3 regions of the Heliomicrobium undosum genome follow, and region 3 is predicted to be linked to each of the others. Evidence: riboswitches for the same ligand, from Rfam matches in the RefSeq annotation. Region 3 holds a riboswitch; each other region holds the start of a gene.
What was found. Region 3 has a riboswitch for lysine ahead of lysA (diaminopimelate decarboxylase). Riboswitches for the same ligand answer to the same signal wherever they lie in the genome.
Positions count from the first base shown of each region.

Region 1: linked by a shared signal. The riboswitch ahead of dapB (4-hydroxy-tetrahydrodipicolinate reductase) and the one ahead of lysA (diaminopimelate decarboxylase) in region 3 are both predicted to bind lysine.
Region 2: linked by a shared signal. The riboswitch ahead of GTO91_RS15320 (amino acid permease) and the one ahead of lysA (diaminopimelate decarboxylase) in region 3 are both predicted to bind lysine.

Region 1 covers NZ_WXEY01000026.1:14,677-18,862, forward strand. Annotated here, with positions in the region: gene GTO91_RS15590 (D-alanyl-D-alanine carboxypeptidase family protein) at 1-374, shown strand, start outside; gene GTO91_RS15595 (M16 family metallopeptidase) at 547-1,812, shown strand; gene GTO91_RS15600 (YlmC/YmxH family sporulation protein) at 1,927-2,199, shown strand; lysine riboswitch at 2,273-2,456, shown strand; gene dapB (4-hydroxy-tetrahydrodipicolinate reductase) at 2,561-3,364, shown strand; gene dpsA (dipicolinate synthase subunit DpsA) at 3,471-4,186, shown strand, end outside.
Region 2 covers NZ_WXEY01000025.1:9,317-13,502, reverse strand. Annotated here, with positions in the region: partial or broken gene GTO91_RS18810 (hypothetical protein) at 1-38, opposite strand, end outside; gene GTO91_RS17870 (hypothetical protein) at 23-730, opposite strand; gene GTO91_RS15320 (amino acid permease) at 1,257-2,696, opposite strand; lysine riboswitch at 2,772-2,947, opposite strand; gene GTO91_RS15315 (RNA degradosome polyphosphate kinase) at 3,333-4,186, shown strand, end outside.
Region 3 covers NZ_WXEY01000001.1:84,974-89,159, reverse strand. Annotated here, with positions in the region: gene GTO91_RS00400 (hybrid sensor histidine kinase/response regulator) at 1-383, shown strand, start outside; gene GTO91_RS00395 (MBL fold metallo-hydrolase) at 564-1,412, shown strand; lysine riboswitch at 1,536-1,759, shown strand; gene lysA (diaminopimelate decarboxylase) at 1,918-3,231, shown strand; gene GTO91_RS00385 (CBS domain-containing protein) at 3,626-4,186, shown strand, end outside.

The DNA.
Region 1 (4,186 bases), on a different contig from region 3:
GCGGACGATCGAGCCAGTTTTTCAACACCAACGGACTGCCCCACAAGCACCACTGGTCAAGCGCCTATGATCTGGCCGTGGTGGCCCGTGAAGCGATGCTGCTTCCTGAGTTTGCCGCCACCGTCAAAAGCCGCCGTGCGACGTTGAAAAACCGGCAAGGGTGGCCGAAGGAGATTAAGAACACGAACGCCTTGCTCTGGTCGTACCCTTTTGCCGACGGCGTAAAAACGGGCACGACACGGGCGGCCGGCGCCTGCTTGGTCGCCTCAGCCACAAAAAACAACCGCCAGTTGATCGCCGTCGTGTTGCATTCGGACGATCGTTTCGGCGACAGCCTGCGCCTCTTTGAATACGGCTTTAACCAGTTGAGGTAAACCGGGAAAGCTCCCGGTCTTTTTCATCACCCTTTGGAAGCGTCTGCCGAACCGTTGACAGCGAGTCGCCGGGCTGATACACTTCGGGGTACTTGAGCGAAAGCTCCCGTCCCCTTCCAGGGGCGGGATGGCGCCGTAAATGGGCTTCTTGGATGCCTTCAGGAGGAAAGAGATGGTTCACAAGACAGTGTTGCCGAACGGAGTCCGGATTGTGATGGAGCCGATCTCCCATGTGCGTTCCGTGGCATTGGGCATCTGGGTGGCTACCGGATCGAGGGACGAAGAGCCCGCCTTGACGGGTGTATCTCACTTTATCGAACACATGCTGTTTAAAGGCACGGACAAGCGGACGGCCAAGGACCTGGCGGAAGTGCTTGAAGCGGTCGGCGGTCAACTGAACGCCTTTACATCGAAGGAATACACCTGCTACCACGCCAAAGTCCTGGACGATCATTTCGATCTGGCCCTTGACGTCCTGGCCGATATGTTTTTTCACTCCCGCTTTGAAGGGGAAGACATCGAACGAGAACGCCGGGTGATCCTTGAAGAGATCAAGATGTATGAGGACTCCCCCGACGAGTTGGTCCATGATCTGCTGTCCGATGCCATGTGGCCGGTCAGCGCTCTGGGGCGCTCGATCCTGGGAACGGTCGAATCAATCCAGGCGATGCAGCGAGAGCGCCTGCTCAGCCACTTCCAGTCGGAGTACTCAGCTGACCGGACTGTCATCGCCATCGCCGGCTCCATCGACCCGGAAAAGACGCTGGAGAAGGTAAAGGCCTATTTTGCCGCTATGGAAACGTCCAAGCAAACCTATCGGCGCTCCCGGCCAGATATGCTGCATAAGAGCGTTTTTCAGCACAAGGATGTGGAACAGGTCCAGATCTGCCTGGGCACCCAGGGCCTGTCCCAGGAGCACCGCGACATCTACGCCATGCACGTCCTGAACAACGTCATCGGCGGCGGCGCCTCGTCCCGGCTGTTCCAGGAGATCCGGGAGAACCGCGGCCTGGCTTACTCCGTTTATTCCTTCCATTCGGCCTTTTCCGACTCGGGTATGTTCGGCCTCTATGCCGGAACAAGCCCAGACTTCGCCGAAGAGGTCATGGAAATCTCCCTGCGCGAAATGGCTCGCATCCGTGAAGAGGGGATCCGTCCCGAAGAATTGAGAAGGACCCAGGAGCAGATCAAAGGGAGCCTCTACCTCGGCCTGGAGAGCGTCAACTCGCGGATGACGCGCCTCGGCAAGTCGGAGGTCTGCTACAACCGCTTCGTCCCCCCGGAAGAGGTGATCGAGCGGGTCTATGCGGTCACCCTTGACGATGTGACAAAGGTTGCCCGCGATCTCTGGACACCGGAGCAATGCGCCCTCGCTGTCGTCGGCGCCAAGCCGCTGGCGGTAGAACTGTCCGAGCTGCTGCAAAAAACGGGCTGGTAAAAACGCTTCTCCGCTGATTCCTTCTCCGCTCCTCGTATCTCGTTCCCTTCTTGCTTCTATTTTCTGGAATCGGCGCGTATAGTGGGGTAAGGGGGACAAGGAGGGGGGGCGCCGATGCGTCTCAGCGAGTTGGTGGGCAAGGAGATCGTCAATCTGACAACAGGCGAGCGTCTCGGCGCCGTCGGAGATTCGGATCTGATCATCGACGAGTCGAGCGGCGAGATCGACGCCATCATTCTGCCGCCACGAGGCAACTTTGGCGGCTTTTGGTCTGACCGTGAACCGCTGATCATTCCGTGGGACGCGATCGTCAAGGTGGGCGCTGAGGTGGTCATCATGGAACTGGACGATACCTACCGGCGAACGTCCCGACGTTTTTCCTTTTAACTGTTCTTTCACTGTTGACGTTCGGGGATGTCCCGTGATACCATCAACCTAATCAACTGAATATACCTCCCAGTGGAGAGGTAGAGGCGCGGTCTGTCAAGAGTACCTGGAGGAGTCCGACGGTGGACGATGATACCGGAGGGAAAGGGGCAACCGCCGAAGTTTGGAGCAACCGTATTGCTCACAGACTGGGGCCGGGCATAAGATGTTCGGAACTGCCATCTGGTGATTCGACCGGATGGAGCGCTATCCAATCGTACGGGGACGGTGGAATCCAGCTTCCGAATGTTATTTTTTGGGGGCACCGCCTGAACTCCATGCGGTGTTCCCTTTTTGTATTTCTTTTTATGGGGGATGGGCCATGTCAGAGAGGATTAGAGTCCTGGTCAGCGGCGCCAGGGGGAAAGTGGGCCGAGAGGTAATCAAAGCGGTCCTGGGAGACAACACATTGGAACTGGTCGCCGCCGTCGATCACAACGGTGTCGGAGAGGACGCCGCCGTCTTGGCCGGTCTGCCGGCCTGCGGGGTCTTGCTGCAGGGCGATCTGGCTGCGGCGATTACGGAGACACAGCCACAGGTGATGGTGGACTTCACCAGCCCGGCATCGGTCATGGAAAACGTCCGCATCGCCCTGATGGCTGGCGTGGCGCCCGTCGTCGGGACGACAGGCCTATCGGCAAAAGACATGGAAGAGATCGCCGAGTGGGCCGCCGCCAAAGAGATCGGATGCCTGATCGCGCCCAATTTCGCTATCGGCGCGTTGCTGATGATGCGCTTCGCCCGTGACGCGGCCCGCTTCTTCCCCAATGTGGAGATCATCGAATACCACCACGATCAGAAGTTGGATGCGCCGTCCGGAACGGCCATTAAGACAGCAGAGTTGATCCGGGAAGAACGGCGGGCGATCCGGCAAGGGCATCCGGAGGAGGAAGAAAAAATCGCCGGTTCCCGTGGCGGCGAATTCGATGGGATGCGGATCCACAGCGTCCGCCTGCCGGGTCTGGTGGCCCACCAGGAGGTCATCTTCGGCGCTCTGGGTCAGACCTTGTCGATCCGCCACGATTCGATCAGCCGTGAATCCTTCATGCCCGGCGTTTTGGAGGCCATCCACCGGATCGGCGCCTACAAAGGCCTGATCTACGGGCTCGACAAGATCATCTTTTAAGCATTACAACGCTCTTTGACAATCACATTCTGCACACCTCTCAGCGGGTTGCCTCATATATTAAAAAGAGTTTCACTGTTTATGGTGGAGGAGGTTTTGAACACCCATGACGACCCTTCAAGGAATCCCTTTGGCGGTGATAGGAGGGGACGCGCGGGATCAGATCCTCGTACGCCGCTTGGCTGAGCGGGGCGCGACGGTCGATGTGATCGGTTTGCCTATGGAGGAAACGGAACGGGTGCGGATCGTGGAAGACATCCCGAAGGCCCTGGCGGGAAAAGCGGCGCTCCTTCTGCCCATGCCGGGCGTTGACCTTGAAGGACGCGTCTACGCGCCGCTCCATCATCAACCCCTTCGCCTGGAGGCGGCTCACATGGCCTTGCTGGCGCCCGGCGTCCCCCTCTTCGTCGGGGTGGCCCGGCCCATCCTGCGCCAGATGGCCCAGTCCTGCGGCCTCTCCCTGATTGAAGTGGCTGAACTGGACGAGGTGGCGATCCTGAACTCGGTGCCCTCCGCAGAGGGCGCCCTGCAGATCGCCATGGAGAAACTGCCGATCACGATCCACGGCAGCTGCAGCATGGTGCTCGGCTTCGGCCGGTTGGGCCTCACCCTGACCCGTCTCTTACAGGCTATGGGATCACGGGTGACCGTCGTTACCCGCGATGGAGGACACCGGGCCAGAGCATGGGAGATGGGCGCCGCCGCCGAGCCTTTATCGGCGCTGGCCAACCTCCTGGCGAAGACAGATATCGTCTTCAACACCGTCCCGGCCTCTGTGCTGGGCGAAAGGGAACTGGCAGCCACGAACCGTGAAGCCCTGAT
Region 2 (4,186 bases), on a different contig from region 3:
TCATAGTCGGGAGAGAGGACGTCTAGGCAGGCCTGCACCGATGCGAGGGTGGGACCGAGACGTCCTTCTTCATTGTACGCGGGGATGACGACGGAGAGGGTTGGCGGCATGGTGATGCAACCTCCTCGTCACCGGCTGTTTTCCCTGTCGCTGATGTCGTCTGCTCTTCGAAAGAGGACGGACTGGGAGCCGGCAAGCTCCGGCATGCGGCGGCGGCAAGAAACATCAGGATCCACCCGCCCAGGATGTATTTCTCATAGGGCTGGTGAAAATCCGGCGACAGCGTCCTCAGGGCATAGAAAAGGAGAAAGGCGGTCAGCAGGACGAAACAGAACAACTGCGGCCGTAGGCTCCAAAATGGGGTAAGGCTGAAGGTAATCGCCAGGATCGCCAGGCAGCGTATGCCGTCGCCGGCGCCAGGCGCAGCGCGTAGCAACCAGCGCGTCAACAGGGTGAGAAAAAGGGCGTAAAGGACGATCCCAAGACCGACTACACCGGTGTAACCAAAAAAGCGTTCCACCGCTGACAGGATCATCTCAAAGAGCCATTCATGGGCGATCCAGGGCTGGCCGTTCATGGTGAAGGAGAAGGGATCGGTTCGCGGAATCTGACCATTGCCCAGGATCCACCGTCCTGCCTGGAGATGCCAGAAAAAATCGGGGTCAGCCATCGGCGCGCTCAGTGATAGGCTCATCCACCCCAATGCGACGAGCATTGCGGCTGCTTCCATCGCTGACATTCTGGGGGCGGTGAGAAAGCGGTTTTTTTACGGAGCATCAGTTAGTCACCGAACTCACGGCAGGATTCGCCGGGAACGGCGTCGCGGGAATGGCAGGAATGCGTTGAAAAGTCCACAAAGTGTGTGAAAACGCCGCGTTGGGAATGAAGGCGACAGATAAAAGGCAAATTGCCGAAACCGCACAGCGGCATAGGAGTCTATAGTGATAATGTAGTGAAAAAGGAAATAAATGGTTACAAACGAGGCGGCGAAGCTTTATAAAGTTATCCACAGCAATTTCGTAAAAAAAGCCCTGTTTCCGGGTTACCCACGGTTTTATCCCCATTATCCACAGGGTGATGGGTCGGCGGTTATCCACATGATGTTTTTCGACAGACATAAATGGCGAAAAAAGAAAAACCCCGTTGATCTTTGGTATAAGATCTCTGGGGTGATAAAAGGTTGTGCGATACATATCAAAGGGCTGTGGATAACACTGTGGGTAAATGAGAGGGAAAGATGCCGCCTGTCTGATACGTTAATCCGTTTGCGCCTGTGTCTGCGCTGCCGACGCCAATCCTGGCCGCCCTTTTCCGATGAATACATAGTAGCTCCCATAAATGAGCAGCAGGACCGGGATGCCGGCATAGAGGACGATCTGCTGTGACGGGTCAAAATAGAGGCTGACGATGACGCCGATGTTCAGGATTGCCGCCAGGATGGGCACGAGCGGGTAGAGGGGCGTGCGGAAGGCCAGTTGACCGGCCGATCCGCCGAGACGGGTGTATTCGCGGCGGAAATTGACCTGGCACCAGGCGATGATGATCCAGATCAGGCAGCCGGTGAGGCCGGTGCTGGACATGAGCCAGAGGTAGACCGTGTCGGCGGCGTAGGCCTCCGTCAAGAGGGACAGGCAGGCCAGCGCCAGGGTAAAGAGAACGCCGTAGAAGGGAACGCCCCGGCTGTTGAGGCGACCGAGCCAGGAGGGCGCCTGTTTCTCTTTGGCCATCGACCAGAGCAGGCGCGAGCAGGCGTAGAGGGCTGAGTTGCCCGCCGAAAGCGCCGACGTGAGGACGACAAAGCTCATCACATTCTGGGCGAAGGGGATGCCGATGCGGCCGAAGACGGTGGCAAAGGGGCTCTCCTGCACACCCGCCTCGGTCCAGGGGATCGTGCCGGCCAGGACGGTGACGGCGAGGACATAGAAGATGATGATGCGCAGGCTGATGCCGCGGATGACCCGGGGGACGTGTTTGCCGGGCTCTTCACACTCGCCGGCGGCAATACCCACCAGTTCGGCGCCTTGGAAGGAGTAAACGACGGCGATCATCGTTAGGAAGACGGCATGAAAGCCGTTGGGGAAGAGCCCTCCGTCGCCGGTGCTGAAGTTGGAGAGGCCGATGGCCCCCTCATGGCCGGTAAAGCCGAAGATCAGGCCGGCGCCGGCGATGATGAAACCGACGATGGCGACCACTTTGATGCTGGCGAACCAGAATTCCGCTTCGCCGTAGGCCTTGACGGAAATCAGGTTTAAGAGCGCCAGGGAGACGGCGAAGACGGCGCACCAGATGTATACGTCCACCTGGGGAAACCAGTTGTGCATGATGATGCCGGCGGCGGTGAAGTCGGCGGCGATGCAGAGCGCCCAGTTGACCCAGTAGAGCCAGCCGGTGGTGTAACCGGCGGCGGGGGAGATGAAGCGGGATGCGTAGCTCTGGAAGGAGCCGGCAACCGGCATGGCCACGGCGAGTTCGGCCAGACAGAGCAGGACGAGGAACATGATCAACCCGCCGGCGGCGTAGGCCAGGATAGCGCCGAAGGGACCGGCTTGATGAATCGTCTGGCCCGAGCCGAGGAAGAGACCGGTGCCGATGGTGCCGCCGACAGAGATCATCATCAGGTGGCGGGACTTCATGTCGCGGCGGAGGCCTTTTTTCTCTGGGATTAACTGTTCCGGATTCAAGGTAGGCGTTGTCATTGGTCTTCCTCCATTTACAATAAAAAATGGTTGTGAACGCTATCACAACCATTCCCGCAAAAATCCCTGTCACGGTCTGGCGATAGCGCTCCACCCCCGGAGGGTGACAGTCATGCCCCTGTTCAAGACATGCCCAGCAACGGTCCTTCTCCGCAAGGACGGTCACTTCGGCGGAAACGCCTTTCCAGTCTGGTCATCGCCCGGCAAGCTCTCTGACTGTACTTTTCGTTTTCCGCGCCTCTATCGGGATGTTCATTTGTCATGTACAAAATTTAATACAAAGCAACGATAGTGTCAATAAGAATATACATGCAGTGAAAATGAATAAATATGAGGGTTGTTAAGATTGTTAATTTTCTACTAAGATTGCGGCAAACGTCCCATCGGAAGGGGCTTTTTCCAGTATACTCGACATGATACATGACAATGCCCCTCCGAATCGTCGAGTTTTCCGCCATATTGGAATATCACGTCAGTTATGGCATGAAGGAAATCAAGGGTAGCGCTTTTTTCAGTTCGAATCATATAGCGATGCCGGTGTTCTTTCAGGTATCATAGAAATATGATCAGCCGCGTGAATAGACCCGGACGCTGAATCATTGATGTGGAGAGAGATAAAGGATGTGCCAAAAAAGCATGGAAGCCGAACCAAATGCCAACGGGCCAAGCCTTGACAAAACGCCGGAGCGGAAGTCCTTCAACCGTTCCGAGTACTACATCAACCGGGAATTGAGTTGGCTTGAGTTCAACCAGCGCGTGTTGGAGGAGGCCCTTGACAGGACCAATCCCTTGCTGGAACGTTTGAAATTTCTGGCGATCGTCAGTTCCAACCTGGACGAGTTCTTCATGGTGCGCGTCGCCGGCGTGCAGGATCAAAAAGAGGCGGGTTTGTTGAAGCGCGATCCTTCCGGCTTGACGCCGGCGGCGCAGTTGAAGTTGATCGCCGAACGTACCCACCGCATGGTGCAGGATCAGTACGCCCACCTGATGAACAACCTCCTGCCGGAATTGGAGGCCAAAGGGATCCGCTTCTTGCGGTGCGACGAATTGAACCGCAGCCAGAAGTCCTTTGTGGAGAACTATTTTGAACAGGTCATCTACCCTGTCTTGACGCCGCTGGCCGTCGACCAGAGCCGGCCCTTTCCGCTGCTGGCCAACAAGAGCCTCAACATCGCCGTCTTTTTGGAGCCGGAAAACAACCTGGCCGTCAAACGGCAACTGTTTGCCGTCGTCCAGGTGCCCTCGGTGCTGCCTCGCTTTATTGAGGTTCCCTGCACGGGAGGCGAAGCTTTCGTTTTTCTGGAGGACGTGATCAAGAGCCAGTTGGAGGTGCTGTTCCGGGGCAACCATATCCTCGACGCCTCGACATTTCGGATCACCCGTAACGCCGACCTGACCGTCGACGAGGAGGGCGCTGAGGATCTCCTGGAAGCCATCGAAAAGGAACTGCAGAAACGGAAGTGGGGCGCCGAGGTGCGCCTCGAATTACA
Region 3 (4,186 bases):
TGCTGGCGGAAGACAATCACGCCAACCAGCGCCTGGCCCTCTTGTTGCTGAAAAAATTCGGCTTCGAGGCCGACGCCGTCGGCAATGGCCGCGAAGCGGTGGAGGCCTGCGCCACCGGCAAGTATGCCCTGGTGTTGATGGATTGCCAGATGCCGGAGATGGATGGATTTGAAGCGACACAGATGATCCGCGCTGCTCAGTCTGCCGGCGGGCCGGCGACGCCCATCATCGCCATGACCGCCAATGCCATGCAGGGAGACCGGGAACGTTGCATCGCTGCGGGGATGGATGATTACATCAGCAAGCCGATCAACCGGGACGCCTTGAAGGAGATTCTCAGGAAGTGGGTTGCTGAAAAAGACGATCCCGTACGCCGCGACTGATTGCGGCGGGCTGCGGTTGTTGTAACGAGTTATCGCAAAATTGGTTGAGGGCAGGAGGGAATCAGGCTTTTTCGTCGTAAAGTCTAGTAGACGGCAGGAAAGGCTGGATAACAGCCAATTGAGCATAGTGGGGTGGATCGGAACACGAGGCCTTGCACTTTGCTCCAGGAGGGAAAACGTTTGTCCCATCTACGCTTTGATGTGACCTTTTGGGGGGTAAGAGGTTCCTTGCCCGTGCCGGGACCACTGACGACTCAATACGGCGGCAACACCTCCTGCGTCCAGGTGCGGATCGGTGAGCGCGACTTTATCATCGATGCGGGATCCGGTCTCTACCACTTGGGACAGGCCTTGAGCAAAAACAACAGCAGACCGATCCAGGGCGCCTTTCTCATCTCCCACATCCACTGGGATCACATCCAGGGATTTCCTTTCTTTGGGCCTGCTTTCGCTGACCAAAACCGCTTCGCCCTCTACGGGCAGGCAAAGTTGGGACGCATCTTTGCTGAACTGTTCCGGGGGCAGATGCAGCCCCCTTACTTTCCTGTCCTCTTGGACACTATGGGGGCGCGACTCGATTTTCACGACCTGTCCGGCGGCGAAGTTCTTGAATTCAGCGATGGAATCACCGTGCGGACGGTCTTGACCAACCACCCGGATGGCTGCCTCGCTTACCGGATTGAGCAGGGCGGCCGTTCCTGCTGTTATCTGAGCGACACGGAACACTACGCCTGGGTAGACCCGGTGCTGAAAGATTTCATCGCCGGCGCTGACTTGGTCATCTACGACGCCTGTTACACCGATGAGGAATACAACGGTGAAGGGGCGCAATCGTCTCGGAAGGGCTGGGGGCATTCAACCTGGCAAGAAGGTGTCAAACTAGTGCAGGCCGCCGGGGCCAAGACCTTGATCCTCTTCCACCATGCCGTTGAACGAACCGACGCCGATATGCAGCGGATCGAAGAACTGGCGAAGGCAGCCTATCCCGATTGCCTGGCGGCGCGGGAAGGGATGACGATCAGCCTGTAGCGCGTCCGGCAGCGAAGCCGGGAACAGGGGCGGAGGAAGATTCTAACGCCTTGACAGCCTTTTTAGCGCATGCTAAGATGGGTTCAAGTTCACCACAAGTTCATAGATGCCTCATCTTCGACAAGGTGAGGTAGAGGCGCGGTTGATCAAAAGTAACTCCGGGAAGGTCCAACGGCATGGACAGTGCACCGGAGGGAAAGGGATCGCCGCCGAAGTCCAGATTTGCCACACCTGGGCTGGGTCTGCAGTGAACAACTGCAGGACTGTCACCGTTGGAACATTCCCACTTCTGAATCGGCGTATTATGCTGGATGACGAAGGTTTCACGGTGGAGCGCTATCTTACGAGATGATTGGGAATCGGAGAGAGGCATTCGCAGGCGTTGACAAAAACCGCCGCCGGGAATGACCCCGGCGGTTTTTGTTTTGCCCTGAACAAATGCCAATAAATTACAATCGCCCATATAAAGAAATTAAGCACATTGTGATGAGGGGAGTCGGCAACATTGAAACTACATGGAACTGCTGCCATCAACGAGCGGGGTAATTTGGCCATCGGAGGCTGTGATGCCACAGACTTGATCAAGGAGTTCGGCAGCCCCTTGTATGTCATGGATGAAGCCCAACTGCGGGAAAACTGCCGGAAGTACCATCAGGCCTTCAGCGCCTCCGGCGCCGGCGAGGTGCTCTTTGCCTCGAAAGCATTCATGAATATGGCCATGTGTCGCCTCGTTGAGCAGGAAGGGCTGGGGCTCGATGTGGTCTCCGGCGGCGAACTGTATACGGCCCGCCGCGCTGGCTTTCCCATGGAGAAGGTCTATTTTCACGGCAACAACAAGACGCCGGCTGAACTGCGGCAGGCAATCGAATACGGTGTCGGCCACATCGTCGTCGACAACCTCTATGAAGCCGATCTGCTGAACGCCATCGCCGGCGAGATGGACGCCCGGGTGCGGGTGCTTCTGCGCATCACCCCCGGCATCGATTGCCATACCCACGAGTTCGTCCGCACCGGCCAGATCGATTCCAAATTCGGTTTCACCCTGCCCACCGGCCAGGCCCTTGCCGGCGTGAAAGCCGTCCTGGAGCGCGGCAATCTGATCTATGACGGCCTCCACTGCCACATCGGCTCCCAGATCTTCGAGTTGGAATCCTTCAGCTACGCCGCTGAGGTGATGATGACCTTCATCGACGAAATCCGCCGGGAAACAGGCGCTCAGACCGCTATCCTCAACCTGGGCGGCGGCTTCGGCATCCGCTACACTGAGGCCGACACCCCTGGCGATGTGGCCGAATACGCCCGCATCGTGCTCTCCGCTGTCGCGCTGGAGGCCGAAAAGCGCAGCCTGCCCACGCCGAAGGTCCTTGTCGAGCCGGGCCGATCCATCGTCGCCACGGCGGGCACGACCCTCTACACCGTCGGCTCCGTCAAGGAGATTATCGGCGTCCGCAAGTATGTTGCCGTCGACGGCGGCATGACCGACAACCCCCGTCCGGCGCTCTACGGCTCCCGCTATGAGTCGATGCTGGCCAACAAGGCCACCCAGGAGGCCGAAGAGGTCGTCTCCGTCACCGGTAAGTGCTGCGAATCCGGCGACATGCTCCTCTGGGACGTGTCCCTGCCCAAAGTCGAGTCCGGCGATATCCTCGCCGTCTCCTGCACCGGCGCTTACAACTACACCATGTCCATGAACTACAACCGCATTGGCCGTCCTGCCGTGGTCTTCGCCCGCGATGGCAAGGCGGCGGTGGTTGTCGAACGGGAGAGCCTCGACGACCTGATCCGCAATGACCGGATTCCCCCGTACCTGCAACGGTAAAGTAAAAAGTACTGACAGTTACTGATGACATCATCGGTAACTGACCGTCCGCCTCATTGACGGGTGCCAACGAAAGGTGGTGAAGCACATGTCGGAAAAGTTCTACGAGTTGATGATTGAATCCATGAATCAGTCCCAGAATCCCCAAGCGGTACGCCCGGGAACCGACGATGCCGCTGACACCACGCCCGAAAAAAGCGGCCGGTAATCGAATCATATATAGCCCTATGTAGAATGAGAAAAAGTGAAGTGAAAACGGTGGCGCCGATGCCGCCGTTTTTCTTTTCTCTTTTTCTTCACTGTCTCCATCCCGGCATAAAGGGCAAGAAGTGGAAAAAATCAAAGTTCCTATGCTATAATGTACGTTATGAAATGCGCGGGGAGGCGGCCAACGGTGGAGATCATCCTCACACACAACAATACCGATTTCGACGGCCTGGCCGCGTCTTTCGCCGCCTCCAAGCTCTATCCCCGGGCGATCCCGGTCCTCGCAGGCAAGTTGAGCGCCAATGTACAGGAGTTCATGGCGCTGCATAAAGATACTTTGGGGTTCAAGACGATCAAGGACATCCCGGCCCAACAGGTGAAAAGGGTCATCCTTGTCGACACGAAGATGGCCTCCCGGGTGGGGCCGCTGGGACAGTTGACGCAAAAGCCGGATGTGGATGTGCACATCTATGACCACCATCCCGCCGGCGCCGACGATACGCCGGCGTCGCAACTGGTGCGCGAGGATGTGGGCGCCGTCACGACAATCCTCGTCGAGATCCTGCGTCGCCGCCACTGCCGGCTCACACCCTTTGAAGCGACGGTGCTCGCCCTGGGCATCTACGAAGACACGGGCGGACTCATGTTTTCCACCACTACCGAGCGCGATGCCGCCGCCGTGGCCTACCTGCTCGGTCGCGGCGCCAACCTGTCTGTCATCAACGAGTTTATCGACCGCCCCCTCTCT